4 regions of the Acidovorax sp. LjRoot66 genome follow, and region 2 is predicted to be linked to each of the others. Evidence: predicted binding sites of a transcription regulator. Region 2 holds the regulator's gene; each other region holds the start of a gene.
What was found. The regulator sigma-54, encoded in region 2, starts transcription at its own class of promoters, with help from an activator protein. The targets are predictions, from matches to a motif close to TGGCANGNAANCTGCTTT.
Positions count from the first base shown of each region.

Region 1 (4,206 bases), 1.5 Mb from region 2:
ACATTGCCGCCTTCGACCAGCTTGCAGCCACGCTCCTTGGCCTGGGTCGCGTTGTTCGTGTACTCATTGCCACAGCGGTAGATGCGGTCCTGGGCCCAGCCGGCAACGGGGGCCAGGGCAGCAAGCAACAACAGGGTGGTAACAGTCTTCTTCATGGAAATTCCTCGCGCGAGCAGCAAATGCACAGTACAGCCAGAGAGTATCCCCGAATCAACCCGCATCGCCAATCCGGCAAGTGCTGCGGCCGTGAGGGGTTAACGGTGCGGCAAGGGCCGTCCAAAGCCGGGGCGGCCCTGGTGGCAAAGGCGAACGCTGGCGGATGGCGCTACGGCAATACACCGGTTCAGAGGCTTCCTGGCCGGTGTTGGTTCCGTGCACACCGAATCGGCTGCACCATGGAAAAAGGCGGCTTGCGCCGCCTTTTCGGGTAACCGCCGGGAGGGGCAGATTACAGCGAGTAGTACATGTCGTACTCGACAGGGTGGGGAGCCATGCGGAAGCGCGTGACTTCGGTCATCTTCAGGTCGATGTAGGCATCGAGCATGGAGTCGGTGAACACGCCACCCTTGGTCAGGAAGCTGCGGTCCTTGTCGAGGTATTCCAGGGCCTGGTCCAGGCTGTGGCAGACGGTAGGCACCAGCTTGTCTTCCTCGGGTGGCAGATGGTACAGATCCTTCGTGGCAGCTTCGCCGGGATGGATCTTGTTTTCCACGCCGTCCAGGCCGGCCATCATCAGGGCCGAGAAGGCCAGGTAAGGGTTGGCCGATGGATCGGGGAAGCGCGCTTCGATGCGGCGGCCCTTGGGGTTGGCAACGTAAGGAATGCGGATCGAGGCCGAGCGGTTGCGGGCCGAGTAGGCCAGCTTCACGGGGGCTTCGAAGCCGGGCACCAGGCGCTTGTACGAGTTTGTGCCGGGGTTGGTGATGGCGTTCAGGGCACGTGCGTGCTTGATGATGCCGCCGATGTAGTACAGCGCGAAGTCCGACAGGCCGGCGTAGCCGTCGCCTGCGAACAGGTTCTTGCCGTCCTTCCAGATGGACTGGTGCACGTGCATGCCGGAGCCGTTGTCGCCAGCGTAGGGCTTGGGCATGAAGGTGGCGGTCTTGCCGTAGGCGTTGGCCACGTTCCAGACCACGTACTTCAGGACCTGCGTCCAGTCGGCGCGCTCGACCAGCGTGCTGAAACGCGTGCCGATTTCGTTCTGGCCAGCGCCTGCCACTTCGTGGTGGAACACTTCGACCGGGATGCCCAGGGATTCGAGGATCAGGGACATCTCGGCGCGCATGTCCTGCGTGCTGTCGACGGGAGGCACGGGGAAGTAGCCGCCCTTGACGGTGGGACGGTGGCCACGGTTGCCGCCTTCGAGCTTGGCGCCCGAGTTCCAGGGGGCTTCGTACTCTTCGATCTCGAACATGACCTTGCCGGGTTCGTTGGACCAGCGCACGCCGTCGAAGATGAAGAATTCTGGCTCGGGGCCAAAGAAGGCCGTGTCGCCCAGGCCGGAGGCCTTGAGGTAGGCTTCGGCGCGCTTGGCGATGGAGCGTGGATCGCGGTCGTAGGCCTTGCCGTCACCGGGTTCGATCACGTCGCACTGCAGGAACAGCGTGGTTTCTTCGAAGAACGGGTCGATGTTGGCGGTATTGGGGTCGGGCATGAGTTGCATGTCCGAGGCTTCGATGCCCTTCCAGCCAGCCACCGACGAACCGTCAAATGCGTGGCCCGACGTGAACTTGTCTTCATCGAAGTGGGAAACCGGCACGGTCACGTGCTGTTCCTTGCCCCGGGTATCGGTAAAACGGAAGTCAACGAACTTGACCTCGTTTTCCTTCACGATCTTCATCACGTCTGCAACGGTCTTGGCCATCAGGTTCTCCTGGGTAAAAGCGCTTGTTGAAAAAAGAATTTGCCGAAATAAAAGCAGTTTGCGTGCCAGCGGGGTGCAATCACCGCACTATCGCGGAGCAGCGGCCCGGCCTGGGGTCTGGCGAGGACGGTTGAGCGCACAATTTTGGTGCAACACAATAGCCCGCATTGCGCATCACAGGTTGCGCACCATTTCAGGGCCAAGATCCGCACCAAATTCGTGCAGGCCATTTTTGAGGTCCGTCCATGCTGCGGGGAGCGCCTGCGCCGGGCCTTTGACGCCCAGTTCAATGTGCCGCCCGTATTGTGGATGATCCACGCTGGGCAAACTGAACACCCGCACCCCGGCGTGCGATTTTTCTATCTGCTCCATGAGCGGCGTGAGCGCTGCCTCCATGGCGCCGAACACCACCACCGAGTGTTCGGTCTGGGGCGTGCGGTTGAAGTGCTCGGCGTACAGGGTGTCCAGCACCCACTCGATCATGGGCCAGGCCATCACCGGAAAGCCCGGCACGAAGTGCACGGCGCCGCCCTCACTGCCCGGGCTGTCGCAGGTGAAGCCGGGAATCTTGTTGTACGGATTGGGAATGGTGCGTGCCCCTGCGGGGAACATGCCCATGTTCAACCGGTGCAGGTTGTCGTGGCGGTCGGGCTCGTAGGGCAGGCCCTGCTCGCGCGCCACGTCCTGCATGCGCTCTCGGATCAGGCGCTCGGCCTCGGGGTGCAGGGCCAGATCGGTACCCAGAGCCCGCGCTGCGCATTGGCGGGTGTGGTCGTCCGGCGTGGCGCCGATGCCGCCGCACGAGAAGACCACGTCGCCCGAAGCAAAGGCGCGCTGCAGCGTGGCGGTGATGCGCGCGGGGTCGTCCCCTACGTAGTCGGCATAGGACAGGGCCAGGCCGCGCGCGGCCAGCAGTTCGATGGCCTTGGGCATGTGCTTGTCGGCACGCTTGCCCGAGAGGATTTCGTCGCCGACGATGATGAGGCCGAAGGTAGGGGTCATGGGGTGCGGGGATCGGTAGGAAAGGTGCCGGGGGCCGGCAGACTGGCCGCTGCGGGCTCTGGCGCGCTGATGGTGGGCGGCGTGATGTCTTCGATGGCGGGCGCGGGCGCCAGCGTGTCCAGCGGCAGGCGCGAGGGCACGGGCATGGTGGCGCGGACATCGTCCTCGCGCAGCTCCTGCAGCGCCGCCAGGCAGAAATGCGTGAACCACAGCGACGAGAACGCGAACACCAGCATGTAGATCCAGATCGCCAGCGGCACCAGGATGGCAAAAGCGGCCACGAACAGCACGCCCGATGCCCAGACGATGCTGGGTGCAGCGCCCAAGTAGCCGGTGATGATGCCGATGCCCAGCAGGCTGGCGCGGTGGCGCTGGAAAAGCCGCTTGCGCTCCTCCTTGCTGGCATGCTCGGCCAGCGCGTCGAAGGCCATCACACGGTAGGTGAGCCAACCCCAGATCAGCGGCGGCAGCACCAGCACCAGCGGGGGCACAAGCCACAGCGGCACGGACACCACCAGCGCCACCAGCGCCATCACCGTGGAGCCCACGGACCAGGCCACGCTGGCGAAGAAGGAGCCGCCCTTCTTGCGCGCGAGGTCGGGAAAGCGCCGTTCGGCGACCAGGGTCACGAGCGCCGGGGTCATGAGCACCGCCACCAGCAGCAGCGACACCACGACCAGGACCGGCGTGGCCGCCAGGATGACCATCATGGGGGCGAGCGCAGACACCACGCTGCCCAGGCCCCAGCCCTCGAGCCAGCCCCAGAAATTCTTGAGCATGGGGGAGGCATCAAGAAGTGAGTGCATGCTCTGCACCGCCACATCCCAGTAGAAGTAGCCCAGCCCGAACGCAAGCGCCGCCATCAGCAGCAATGGCAGCAGCGAGAGGAGGATGACGCGGGGGCGCATGCAGTACGCCGCGGCGCGCCAGAAAGAGTCCAGCAGTAGTCCCATGCGCCTGAGCATACCGCGAGCCTCGCCGCTCTTGATGAAACCCTGCACCGCCCGGCGGTTGCGCGGGTTCCCGCTGTGCCTATCAGGCCTGTTCGGGCTGTGCGCCCACTGGTTTGCCGGCATCCAGCCCGCGCCGCGCATAGCGCTGCGCGAGCACGCCGCAGACCATGAGCTGCATCTGGTGGAACAGCATCAGCGGCAGCACGATGGCGCCAGCCACGTTGGTGGCAAACAGCACGTTGGCCATGGGCACGCCGCTGACCAGGCTCTTCTTGGAGCCGCAGAAGACGATGGTGATCTCGTCTTCCTTGGAGAAGCCCATGCGCCGCGCGCTCCAGGTGGTGAGGGTGAGCACCAGCGCCAGCAGCACCGCGCACACGGCCAGCA
Region 1 is NZ_CAXUQU020000001.1:5,337,709-5,341,914, forward strand. Features, by position in the region: gene ACSQ3Y_RS25115 (hypothetical protein) at 1-155, opposite strand, end outside; gene glnA (type I glutamate--ammonia ligase) at 449-1,864, opposite strand; gene ACSQ3Y_RS25125 (competence/damage-inducible protein A) at 2,039-2,866, opposite strand; gene ACSQ3Y_RS25130 (EI24 domain-containing protein) at 2,863-3,831, opposite strand; gene ACSQ3Y_RS25135 (bile acid:sodium symporter family protein) at 3,902-4,206, opposite strand, start outside.
Region 1: a site for sigma-54 is predicted at 1,915-1,932, ahead of glnA (type I glutamate--ammonia ligase). Genes of this name have one in related genera too.

Region 2 (4,206 bases):
GAGCTGCGGCGCTACCGCGAATCCACGCTGACCGACGAGATCACCGGGCAGGTCATCGTCTACAACAACCTGACCGACGTGTTCACCGTGGACGCCAAGCCGCGCGGCAGCACCAATGCGGCGGGCGACACCCCGGCGCCCGGTGGCCGCGTGCGCGCCATCCTGTCGCCCAAGGAAACACCCGCCAGCGCGGCCGCCCCTGCCGCAGCGGCATCGGGCACCCCCTTGCGCCCCAGCAGCACCCTGAGCGGCGGCGCCAAGTGAGTGGGCAGCACGTGAGTACCGCCGCCGATTCCCCGGCGGACAGCCGGCTGGAGGTGCACCACCTCGAAAAATCCTATGGCAGCCGCAAGGTCGTCAAGGACGTATCGCTGGTCGTGCAAAAGGGCGAGGTCGTCGGGCTGCTCGGCCCCAACGGCGCGGGCAAGACCACCTCGTTCTACATGATCGTGGGCCTGGTGCGCAGCGATGCCGGCGACATCCGCATCGACGGCCACTCGGTGGCCCACATGCCCATCCACCGCCGTTCGCGCCTGGGGCTGTCCTACCTGCCGCAGGAAGCCTCGATCTTCCGCAAGCTCACGGTCGAGGAGAACGTGCGCGCCGTGCTCGAATTGCAGCGCGGCGAGGACGGCCAGCCGCTGCCGCGCCAGGCCATCGAAGAGCGCCTGACCGCGCTGCTCACGGAACTGCGCGTGGAGCACCTGCGCGCCTCGCCCGCGCTGGCCCTGTCCGGCGGCGAGCGCCGCCGCGTGGAGATCGCCCGCGCGCTGGCCACGCAGCCGCGCTTCATCCTGCTGGACGAGCCCTTTGCCGGCATCGACCCCATCGCCGTGATCGAGATCCAGCGCATCATCGGCTTCCTCAAGGCGCGCGGCATCGGCGTGCTCATCACCGACCACAACGTGCGCGAGACGCTGGGCATCTGCGACCACGCCTTCATCATCAGCGATGGCCATGTGCTGGCCCAGGGAACCCCCTCCGAAATCGTCGACAACGCCGAAGTGCGCCGGGTGTACCTGGGTGAACACTTCCGCATGTAGCAGACCGATGGACCACCCGTTCGCCATGCACCTGCCTTTGCGGCAGCCCCGGGGGGCTGTGCGATGAAGCCCGGCCTGTCACTGCGCGTATCGCAGCACCTGGCGCTCACGCCGCAATTGCAGCAGTCCATCCGGCTGCTGCAGCTGTCCACGCTGGAGCTGGGGCAGGAGGTCGAGCAGATGCTCGACGAAAACCCCTTTCTCGAACGCAATGCCGACGAGGCGCCGCGCGAGGAGTTCGGCGTGGAAACGGCCGATGCGCCGGTGCAGCCAGACGATTACAGTTCCGACGACGCGGTCTATTCCAGCGCCCCGGGCACCAGCACGTCGACCGAGACCTCGGCCGACAGCCCGCAGGGCGATGCGGAAGTGGGCAGCAGTGCGGGCGACGAGCCCGACTGGAGTGGCGATGGCACCGTGGACGTGTCCCCCAACGATGCCGAGTGGGGCGGCGATGCGCCGGCCCGCAACCGCAATGATTCCGAAGGCGACGAGGCCGATGCCACCGAACTGGCGCGTACGCACGAATCGCTCACCGCGTTTTTACACCGCCAGGCCCTGTCGCTGCGCCTGTCCGAGGTGGACCGGGCCGCCCTGCGCTTTTTGATCGAATCGCTCAACGACGACGGCTACCTCGAAGACCCGCTGGAAGAGCTGGCCGTGGGCCTGGCCGGCCCCGACGACCTGGAGCAGATCGAGGAGCTGGTGCACCGCTTCACCGTCGCCCTGCGCCTGCTGCAGAGCCTGGAGCCTGTGGGCGTGGGTGCACGTGGCCTGGGTGAATGCCTCACGCTGCAGCTTACCGCGCTGGCCGCCGATGAAGACAGCGAAATCGACCCCGACACCGTGCAGACCGCGTTGCGTGTGTGCCAGCAGCCGCTGGAGATGCTGGCGCGCCGCGACATCCGCCGCCTCACGCAGCTGTGTGGCGATGGCGAGGAGCGCACGCGCGCCGCCATGGCCCTGATCGCGCGGCTGGAGCCTCGCCCCGGGCGCAAGTTCGTGGACGTGGAGCGCAACATCATCGTGCCCGACGTCATCGTGCGCAAGGCCGGGCGGGCGAATGGCCGAGATGGCCAGCACAACTTCATCGTGGCCCTGAACCCCGACGTGATGCCGCGCCTGCGCGTGCACGACATCTATGCCGGTGCCCTGCGCGGCCACAAGGGCGGCGAGGGCCACCAGGCCATGCAGCAGCGGTTGCAGGAGGCGCGCTGGTTCATCAAGAACATCCAGCAGCGCTTTGACACCATCCTGCGCGTCTCGCGGGCCATCGTCGAGCGGCAAAAGAGCTTCTTCACCCATGGCGAGCTGGCCATGCGCCCGCTGGTGCTGCGCGACATCGCCGATGAGCTGGGTTTGCACGAGTCCACCATCAGCCGCGTGACCACGGCCAAGTACATGTCCACGCCCATCGGCACCTACGAGCTCAAGTACTTCTTCGGCTCGGGCCTGGGCACCGAGACCGGCGGCAACGCATCGAGCACGGCCGTGCGCGCCCTCATCAAGCAGTTCGTGGCGGCCGAAAGCCCCGCCAAGCCGCTGTCGGACAGCCAGATCGCCGAGATGCTCAAGGAGCAGGGCATCGAGTGCGCGCGCCGCACCGTGGCCAAGTACCGCGAGGCGCTCCGGATCGCGCCAGCCAACCTGCGCAAGGCGCTCTGATCAGGCCGCTGTTCTGAACGCCCGGCTGGAGATGCTGACGGCGTTGCCGTCCGGGTCCTTCACATTGGCAAACGCATAGCCATTGGCCTGGTGCGTGCTGCCGAATGCCAGGCCCTGCGTCAGCGCATTGGCCTTGAAGGCCTCCACGTCGTGCACATGAAAGCACAGCTTCACCCCGGCCTGGCCGAGCTTCACGCTCTTGGCCGCCTGGTGGATGAGGATGCTGGCGCCGCCGTCCGGGGCCTTGAGTTCGATCAGGCCCTCCACCACCTCTCCCGTGGTCTGCAGGCCGAAATGCGTGCCGTAGAACGCAGCGCTGCGCTGCATGTCGCGCGCGTAGACCATGATGGTGCCGAGCATGGGGTGCATGGTGGGTGGGCCATCCGCCATCAAGGCGACTTCGAGGCCGGTGCGCGCCGCAGCGAGCGCAGCAGCTCCAGCGCCTGTGCGGTCGGCTCCTGCGACTGGCCATTGGCCAGCACGGTGAAGGCCACGCGCAGTTCGTTCATGCCCAGCACGCCCTGGGTCAGGTGCTTGTAGCCGCCCGGCTCGGGGGCGCGGTCGGTGGCCGAAAAGTAGTAGCCCGTCTTGCCCGAGGCGCTCAGGTCCTTGAGCGGCAGCTCGGCTTCGACGGCCCTGGGCTTGGCCTGGGTCGCGCCCGACTGGACCTGCGCCCGCAGCTCATCGGCCGTGGGGGCCTTGGCGGAGCTGCCTGCGGGCCAGATGGGCGTGAGGATCATCTGCAGGGCCGTGGCATCGGGACCGCTGATGGCGACCGAGGGCGGTAGCTCGGCATGGGGGCGGCGCACCTGGGCGCGCCATTGGGCGGGCAGGTCGATGACGAGGTCGTCGCGCCCGGGCAGCGGAACGCGCAGTTCTTCGGCAAGAACGGGCAGGCACAGGGCGAAGGTGAGCAGCGTGAGGGCAGTGCGGAGCATGGAGCGGTGGAACGGAGTGAGTGAGGTGGTGGCTTACTTGCGGCTGGTGAAGACGGCGTCATACGACTGCGTGCTGAAGCCCGCCACCCGCTGGCCATTGGTGAGCAGCACCGGCACGCCACGGGCCCCGAGCTGCGCAAAGGCGGCCTTGCCGGTGGGCGTGTCCACGTCGAACTCCCGGTACGCGATGCCCTTGCCTCCCAGGTAGGCCTTGGCCGCCTTGCAGTAGCCGCACCAGGTGGCCATGTAGAGCGTGACCTCGCCCCGGGGCTGGGCGGCGGCCGTCTGGGTGCCAGTGGCAGCCTGGCCGGGGGCGGCGGGCGGCAGCGGGTTGCCCGGGACCACGCTGACGGGCAGGCTCTCGAGCTTCAGGGTCTTTTGCACCGCACCCGACGTGGGCGGCTGGTCGCTGTAGACGACTTTTCCGCGCGCATCCACGGATTTGTAGAGCGTCTGGGCATGCGCCGTGCCCGTGAGCGCGGCCGCAATCAGGGCGAGGGTCAGGGTGCAGCGCAGGGTGTGCATGGGGGCTCCGGGTAAAATCGGCTATTCCGGGAGCA
Region 2 is NZ_CAXUQU020000001.1:6,808,367-6,812,572, reverse strand. Features, by position in the region: gene lptA (lipopolysaccharide transport periplasmic protein LptA) at 1-264, shown strand, start outside; gene lptB (LPS export ABC transporter ATP-binding protein) at 261-1,043, shown strand; gene ACSQ3Y_RS31930 (RNA polymerase factor sigma-54) at 1,107-2,708, shown strand; gene ACSQ3Y_RS31925 (VOC family protein) at 2,709-3,068, opposite strand; gene ACSQ3Y_RS31920 (hypothetical protein) at 3,098-3,646, opposite strand; gene ACSQ3Y_RS31915 (glutaredoxin domain-containing protein) at 3,680-4,171, opposite strand.

Region 3 (4,206 bases), 4.7 Mb from region 2:
CAGGCCGATGGGCAGCCACGCCAGCGGCGACACCGGGCGCAGCAGGCTGATCAGCGGGTTGAACATGCGCGACAGGAAGTTGAAGCGCCCGATCACGAAGCCCGCGGGGATGCCGACAATTGCCGCCAGGCCGAAGCCCACGGCCACGCGCTCCAGCGACATCAGCACGTTCCAGCCCACGCCCTGGTCATTGGGGCCATTGCGGTAGAAGGGGTTGCTGAAGATCTCCAGGGCCTGCGCCCAGGTTTCCAGCGGGCCGGGGATGCTCTTGCCGGTGGTGGTAGATACCACGGCCCACACGCCGATCAGCAGGCCCAGGCCGCACAGCGGTGGCAGCACGGCCATCCAGAAGGCGCGTGAAAGTGCCGCCCAGTCGCGGGGCGCGCGCTGGGCAGGAAGGGGCCTGGCATCCGCTTCCTTGCGGGCCTCGTTGTGGCTGGCCGCAATGCGCGCAGGGGCCGCAGCGGGGGTATCGGCCGGCAAAGCGGCGGGAGGGGAGTGGAAGACGGCACTGACCATGGTGGATCTCCTGTGCAGGTGGCAATGGGGGGCGGTTTGGGTGGCTCTGCGGCCTCAGGCCTTGATCTTGAAGCCGTCGGCGTACTTGGCGGGGTCCTTGCCGTCCCAGACGACACCGTCCATGAGCTTGCTGGTCCGCATGGCGTCCTTGGGCACATTGATCTTCATGGCGCTGGCCACCGATTTGTACAGATCCACCTGGTTGATCTGTTTGGCCACGGCCAGGTAGTCGGGGTGGCTCTTGAGCAGGCCCCAGCGCTTGTGCTGGGTCAGGAACCACATGCCGTCGGACAGGTAGGGGAAGTTCACCGCACCATCGTTGAAGAACTTCATGTGGTTGGGATCGTCCCAGGTCTTGCCCATGCCGTTCTGGTAGCGGCCCAGGATGCGCTGGTTGATCGCGTCCACGCTGGTGTTGATGTAGGCCTTCTGGGCCACGGTCTCGGCCATCTTCATCTTGTTGGACAGGCTGGCGTCGATCCACTGGCTGGCTTCCAGAATCGCCATCATCACGGCGCGCGTGGTGTTGGGGTTCTTCTTCACGAACTCGGCGGTGGTACCGAGCACCTTCTCGGGGTGGTCCTTCCAGATGTCCTGTGTGGTGTTCGCCGTGATGCCAATGCCATCCATGATGGCGCGGTGGTTCCAGGGTTCGCCCACGCAGAAGCCGTCCATGTTGCCCACGCGCATGTTGGCCACCATCTGCGGTGGCGGCACGGTGATCAGCTTGGCGCCCGACAGCGGGTTGATGCCTGCGGCGGCCAGCCAGTAGTGCATCCACATCGCGTGCGTGCCCGTGGGGAAGGTGCCGGCAAAGGTGTACTCGCGCTTTTCCTTTTCCATAAGCTTGGCCAGGGAGGGGCCGTCCACGGCGCCCTTGTCCGCAATCGCCTTGGACAGCGAGATGGCCTGCCCGTTGTTGTTCAGGCTCATCAGCACGGCCATGTCCTTCTTGGGGCCGGCCGTGCCCAGGTGCACGCCGTAGACCAGGCCATACAGCACGTGAGCGAAGTCGAGTTCACCGTTGACCAGCTTGTCGCGCACGCCGGCCCAGCTGGCTTCCTTGGTGGGGATGATGGTCACGCCGTACTTCTTGTCGAAGCCCAGCACCGAGGCCATCACCACGCTGGCGCAGTCGGTCAGCGGGATGAAGCCGATCTTCACTTCCTTCTTCTCGGGCGCATCGGAGCCCTGTGCGTGAACAAGAGCGCGCAGGGCTGGGCTCACGCCCACGGCGCCCACGGTGGCTGCCTGCAGCACGGTGCGGCGGTTGAGACTGGTTTTGAGCAGATCGGTCATGGGGCTCCCCTGGTGGCGTGAAAAACAAAAAAGGCGTCCCCCCGGCGCTCGGGCTGCTGCAACTTCACAAAGAAAGTCACGCAGCGCCGAGCGCGGGTGGGACGCCTGTGTCCGGTGGCGAGAGGTACCTGCCCGCCATTGGGTAGGAGCCTCTCATCGAAGACCGTCGTTGGTCTTGATCAGTTCATGCAAGCCCTGTGCCAGCTTTCCTGTGCACCAACCTGCTATTCATTCAATAGCATGCTGGTGAATGCGGTAGAGGGGCTTTGCAAGCTTGCACCACAAGATGGCAGGCCGGTGGCAGTGGTGCAGGCTGCACGCATCTTGTGCGGTGCACCATTCCGGCTCCGAAAATAGGTGGCGTGCTGCGCGGCGGGGCGTCGGCGCAGGATGCGCCGCAGGCGGTCAGCCCAGCAGATCGGCCACGTCGAGCATGCGCTGGGCCACGTCGGCCAGCTTGAGGCCCTTGTCCATGGCCGTCTTGCGCAGCTTTTCATAGGCGGCCTGCTCGCTCAGGCCCTGGCGCTCCATCAGCAGGCCCTTGGCGCGGTCGATGGTCTTGCGGTCCTTGAGCTCGGTCTTGGCGTCGGCCAGTTCGGCGCGCAATGCCTGCTCGTGCTGAAAGCGTGCCATTGCCACATCCAGAATGGGGCGGATGCGCTGGGGCGCCAGGCCCGCCACGATGTAGGCCGAGACGCCGGCGGCCACGGCCGCCTTCACGTGCGAGGTGTCCTCGTCATTGGTGAACATGACGATGGGGCGGCGCTCGTCGCGCGTGGCCATCACCACATGCTCCAGCGCATCGCGCGCCTCGCTCTCGGCGTCCACGATGATGAGGTCCGGCTGCAATTGCGCCAGGCGTTCGCTCAAAAACACGTCGGCCGGCAGCGTGGCCACCAAGTTGAAGTTGTTTTCCAACAGGCCGATGCGCAGCGCCCGCGAGCGCTCTGCCTGCAGCAGGGCATGCTCGTCGTCGGGGTCGGCGACCGCCAGATCGGGGGCAACCACCACTATGCGCAAGGCCTCATTCATGCCTTCAGCATAGCAAGATTTACGCCACAAATTGGTGCGCCGGGCTGGTGCGCGGAGGGTGTCTACCCTTGCTTGCGCGGCTGTGCCCCTTTCAGGGCCTGAAACTTGCTAATAGAGTGTGTATTGGGAGGGCATACCCGATAGCGCCTCTTGGCGGCGTCGCATATACATCCGGTCACATTGACATACAGATATGGAGTTTCCTGCATGAACCAGCCCATCGACCGGCGCCGATTTTCGGCCAGCCTGGCCCTCACCGCCGTGGCCACCACCGCCTTGTTGGCGGGCTGCGGCAAAGTGCCCGACACCATCAAGATCGGGGTCGCCCAGCCCCTGAGCGGGCCCCTGGCCGCCCTGGGGCAGGACTTGCTCAACGGGGTGAACCTGGCCGTTGCCGAGCTCAACAAGGGCGGCTACACCGTGGACGGCAAGCGCGTGACGCTGGAGGTGGTGTCCGTGGACGACAAGGCCGACGCCGCCACCGGCAAGACCGTGGCCCAGCAACTGGTGGATGCCGGTGTGGTGGCAGTCATCGGCCACCTGAATTCGGGCGTGAGCATCGAGACCGCGCCCATCTACGCGGCCAAGGACATCCCGCAGATCGCCATCTCCACCAACCCCAAGTTCACGCAGCTGGGCTTTCCCACCACCTTCCGCATGGTGGCCAACGACACCCTGCAGGCGCGCGCCATCGGCTCGTTCGCCGCCACGCAGCTGGGCGCCAGCCGCTATGCAGCGCTGGACGACGGCACCCCCTACGGCAAGGGCCTGGCCGACGGCGCTGCCGAGCAGCTCAAGGCCGAGAAGAAGGAAGTCGTGGTGCGCAAGTCCTTCGACGACAAGACCACGGCCTTCGACGCCCTTGCTGGCGAACTCAAGGCGGCCAAGGTCGAGGTGATCGTCTCCACCCTGAATGACTTCCAGGCCATTGCCCTGCTGGAGGCGCTCAAGAAGGTCGACCACACCAAGGTGCGCCTCCTGGGCGGCGACACCATCAAGACCACCGACATGGCCAAGGGCGCCGGCATCGTGGAAGGCATCTACGCCACCTCGCCCGTGCTGGAGGCCAAGGAGTTCACCACCGGCAAACCCTTCCTCGAAAAGTACGTGGCCGAGTTCAAGAAGGCACCGGCCTATGGCGGCCACTACAGCTACGACAGCACCTACGTGCTGTCCGCCGCGATCCAGAAAGCCAAGTCCGCCGCCCCCAAGGACATCACCAAGGCCATGCACAGCATCAACGGCTACGCACCGGTGATCGGCACCATGACCTGGGACGACAAGGGCGAGCAGCGCTACGGCGCCGTGGGCGTGTACGAGCTGCGCGGCGGCGGGTGGGAACTGCGCATGCGCTCG
Region 3 is NZ_CAXUQU020000001.1:2,133,268-2,137,473, forward strand. Features, by position in the region: gene ntrB (nitrate ABC transporter permease) at 1-519, opposite strand, end outside; gene ACSQ3Y_RS09895 (CmpA/NrtA family ABC transporter substrate-binding protein) at 574-1,818, opposite strand; gene ACSQ3Y_RS09900 (ANTAR domain-containing response regulator) at 2,224-2,850, opposite strand; gene ACSQ3Y_RS09905 (branched-chain amino acid ABC transporter substrate-binding protein) at 3,058-4,206, shown strand, end outside.
Region 3: a site for sigma-54 is predicted at 2,004-2,021, ahead of ACSQ3Y_RS09895 (CmpA/NrtA family ABC transporter substrate-binding protein). Genes of this name have one in related genera too.

Region 4 (4,206 bases), 5.1 Mb from region 2:
CGGCGATCACGGCCACGGCGCCGGTGCCGCCGTTCAGGGCGTCCACGGCCAGCACCTTCTTCACGCCGGGCAGCTTCTCGGCGGCGGCGCCGTCCATGCGCGCCACCTTGCCGCCGCGCGTGGGGCACATCACCACGGCGGCATGCAGCAGACCGGGCGGATTCGCGTCGATGCCGAACACGGCGCTGCCATCAAGCTTGCCGCGCGCCTCGATGCGCGTGAGCGGCTTGCCGATGAGGCGAAACTGCGCCGGCTCCTTGAGCGCCACCTTGCCCGGCAGCGGTTGCTGCGCGGCCAGGGCCGCCAGCTCGCCGAAGCGGGCGCGCTGGCCCGCGGCATGCTCGACCACGCCGGCCTGCACACTGCACTCGGTGGCCTGCACGTTCCACTGCGCGGCCGCCGCGCGCACCAGCATGGCCCGGGCGCTGGCGCCGGCCTCGCGCATGGGCCGCCACAGGTCCTTGATGCTGGACGAGCCGCCGGTCATCATCACGCCCACCTCGCGCATGGTCTTGGCGGTGAGCCAGCCGGCCACGGCCTTCATGGAGCCATCGTTGTCGGGGTGGAAGGGCAGGCCATCGACCACCGTGGCCAGGTTGTTGTAGATGTCGTCGATGGGCGCCATCTCCAGCCGCACCTGGGCCCAGTCGGCATCGAGCTCCTCGGCCAGGATGGCGGCCAGCCCGGTGTGTGTGCCCTGGCCCATCTCGGCCTTGGCCATCATGACTGTGACGGTGTTGTCGGCACCGATCTTGAGCCAGCCGTTGAGCGCTGCCTGGCCGCCCGCCGTGGGCAGGGGCGCGCCCGTGCGCAGGCGCTGGCGCGGGGGCAGCGCCCCCCAGCCGATCACCAGCGCGCCGGCCGTGGCGGCGCCTCCCCAGAGCACTGTGCGTCGTTTCACCATGGTTGTTGCCTGCCTCTCGTCGGAGCGATGGGTAGGGGGCCATCGTATACCGGCAGGGGTCCCGGCGCGACGCGCCCAGGCGACACAAGGGTCCGATTCAGCGCGCAGGCAGTGCCGCAAAGGCCGGCAACCGCTCCGCCTGCTCGGCATAGGCCGCCAGCGCCGGGTAGCCAGCCGCCGCCACGGTGTCGGGCACCATCATCTGCATGAAACCCCAGGCCACGGCGCTGGTGATGCCCGCGTCGCCGATTTCCTGCGCGGGCGCGGGCAGGGGCTCGCGCGCCAGTTCTGCCTCCAGCAGCGCGCAGGCGGCCAGCAACTGGCCGGTCACGCGCTGCAGCCAGGGCGTGTGCAGCTTCTCGGCGGGCCGCAGCTGGTGCTCGTAGACGATCTGCACCGCCTTTTCGCATGCCGCCAGTGCCAGGCCTGTGAGGTGCAGCGCGCGCCGCAGCGCCGGGCCGCCTGCGGGCTGCAGCCGGTGCAAGGACAGCGTGGCCGCCCACTGCAGTATCAGCGTCGAATCCATGAGCACGCCGCCGTCGTCGCAGACCAGGGTCGGGGCCTTGACCACCGGGTTGATGCTGCCGAACGCATCGAAGGTGCTGAACACCGACAGCGGCAGGTGCGTGAACGGCACATCGAGCACCGTGAGCGCGATGGCGACGCGGCGGACATAGGGCGAATCGAGCATTCCAACCAACTGCAGCATGGGTTTGTTTCCTGAAAAGACCGTGAACACGCTCCAGACGATAGGCCCCCACGCGCTGCACGGGAAGGGCAGGGCATCGGAATAATGGGCACCAAACCGATGGATGATCGGCCCCGGCGCAACCCCCTTTCAGCCCGCAGCACCATGCAACTCGACAAGAAAGACTGGCTCATCCTCGAAGCCCTGCAGACCGACGCCCGGCAAAGCCTGGCCGCCCTGGGCAAGCGCATCGGGCTGTCGCAACCCGCCATGAGCGAGCGCGTGCGCAAGCTCGAAGACGCGGGCGTGATCGAGGGCTACGGCGCCCGGGTCAACCTGCGCGCCATCGGCGTGCGGCTGCAGGCCCTCATCCGCATACAGACCACGCACGCCGGTATCGCGCCCTACGTGAAGCTGTTCGAGACCATGCCCGAGGTGCTCGAAGCCGACCGCGTGACCGGCGAGGACTGCTTCATCGTGCGCTGCGCCATCGCCGAGCCCGAAGACCTGCAGCGCGTGGTCGATGCGCTGGCCCGGCACGGCGGAGTGACCACCTCGCTGGTGCTGTCCAGCCCGGTGCGCAAGACCACCACCGTGCACGCGCTCAAGCGGCCGGCGCGCTGATCAGGTGGCCGTGCGCCGCCTGTGGCGTGTGCGGCAGGTAGGAAATTTGCTATCATTTTAATAGTTGTAAATCCAATTCCGGCTTGAGCTTGGTAGGTATTTTTGCCCTGCATGTAACCGGCCGTGTACGCCACCCGGCGTATTTCCGATCCGGGGGCCTGTCTCCAGAATCCATTCCATCGACCGATCCATCAGCCCCACAGGGCCATCGGGCGAAGCGGTTTGAACCCCTCTACTGGAGAAGCACACATGCAACGTCGTTATTCCCTCAAGGCCCTCGCGGCCGTCGCTGCGCTCGCTGGCCTGTCTGCCCTGCCAGCCCATGCCCAGGACACCATCAAGGTCGGCATTCTGCACAGCCTGTCGGGCACCATGGCCATCTCGGAAACCGTGCTCAAGGACACCGTGCTGATGGCCATCGACGAGATCAACGCCAAGGGCGGCGTGCTCGGCAAGAAGCTCGAACCCGTGATCGTCGACCCGGCCTCCAACTGGCCCCTGTTCGCCGAAAAGACCAAGCAGCTGCTCGGCCAGGACAAGGTCTCGGTCATCTTCGGCTGCTGGACCTCGGTGAGCCGCAAGTCCGTGCTGCCCGTGGTCGAGGAAATGAACGGCCTGTTGTTCTACCCCGTGCAGTACGAGGGTGAAGAGCTCTCCAAGAACGTGTTCTACACCGGCGCCGCGCCCAACCAGCAGGCCATCCCCGCAGTGGACTACCTGATGAGCAAGGACGGCGGCAGCGCCAAGCGCTGGGTGCTGCTGGGCACCGACTACGTGTACCCCCGCACCACCAACAAGATCCTGCGCGCCTACCTCAAGTCCAAGGGCGTGAAGGACAGCGACATCGACGAGAAGTACACCCCCTTCGGCCACGCCGATTACCAGACTATCGTCGCCGACATCAAGAAGTTCAGCCAGGGCGGCAAGACGGCCGTGGTCTCCACCATCAACGGTGACTCCAACGTGCCCTTCTACAAGGAACTGGGCAACGCCGGCCTGAAGGCCAAGGACGTGCCTGTGGTCGCTTTCTCGGTGGGCGAGGAAGAACTGCGCGGCGTGGACACCAAGCCGCTGGTGGGCCACCTGGCCGCCTGGAACTACTTCCAGTCCATCAAGAGCCCGGCCAACACCGAGTTCATCAAGAAGTGGGGCGACTACGCCAAGGCCAAGGGCATCGCCGGCCACAAGGACAAGCCGCTCACCAACGACCCGATGGAAGCCACCTACATCGGCATCAACATGTGGAAGCAGGCTGTCGAAAAGGCCAAGAGCACCGATGTCGACAAGGTCATCGCCGCCATGGCCGGCCAGACCTTCAAGGCACCGTCGGGCATCGTCTCCAAGATGGACGAAAAGAACCACCACCTGCACAAGAGCGTGTTCATCGGCGAGATCAAGGCCGACGGCCAGTTCAACGTGGTGTGGAAGACGCCTGGCCCGGTCAAGGCCAAGCCATGGAGCCCCTACATCGAAGGCAACGACAAGAAGCCTGACGAACCTGCCAAGAAGTAACGGCATCGCCCAAGGCGGACAGGCGCCTTGCAAGGGGAGGGGCGCTGCCGTGCCCCTCCCTTTTTTCTTTCCGGGCGCGCCCCGCCTCGCGGGGTGCCTCCACAGGCATTGACTGACGCACTATGTTCAGATTTCTTTCGATGGCATGGCTGTGCCTGCTGGCGTGGGCCGGCCCCGCGCAGGCACTCACGGCCGAGCAGGCGCTGGCCATGGCCGCCGGCGACACCGACGACCGCGTGGCCGCCGTGCAGCAGGCCATCGTGCAGCCCGACGAGCGCATCGCCGCCTTCCTCAAGGCCTTGGCCGATGACGAGGTGAAAGTCGTCGGCGCGGGCAAGGCCGCCATCATCGTGCGTGATGGCAAGGGCATCGACCCCGCCACCGGCACCGACATGCCCGTGCCCGACGACGCCGAAGACGTCATCAACAACAACCGTATGCGCGGCGAGATCGACACCGCCATGGCCGGCTTGGCCCT
Region 4 is NZ_CAXUQU020000001.1:1,721,959-1,726,164, forward strand. Features, by position in the region: gene ACSQ3Y_RS08035 (molybdopterin cofactor-binding domain-containing protein) at 1-904, opposite strand, end outside; gene ACSQ3Y_RS08040 (glutathione S-transferase) at 1,002-1,610, opposite strand; gene ACSQ3Y_RS08045 (Lrp/AsnC family transcriptional regulator) at 1,758-2,216, shown strand; gene urtA (urea ABC transporter substrate-binding protein) at 2,466-3,728, shown strand; gene urtB (urea ABC transporter permease subunit UrtB) at 3,851-4,206, shown strand, end outside.
Region 4: a site for sigma-54 is predicted at 2,252-2,269, ahead of urtA (urea ABC transporter substrate-binding protein). Genes of this name have one in related genera too.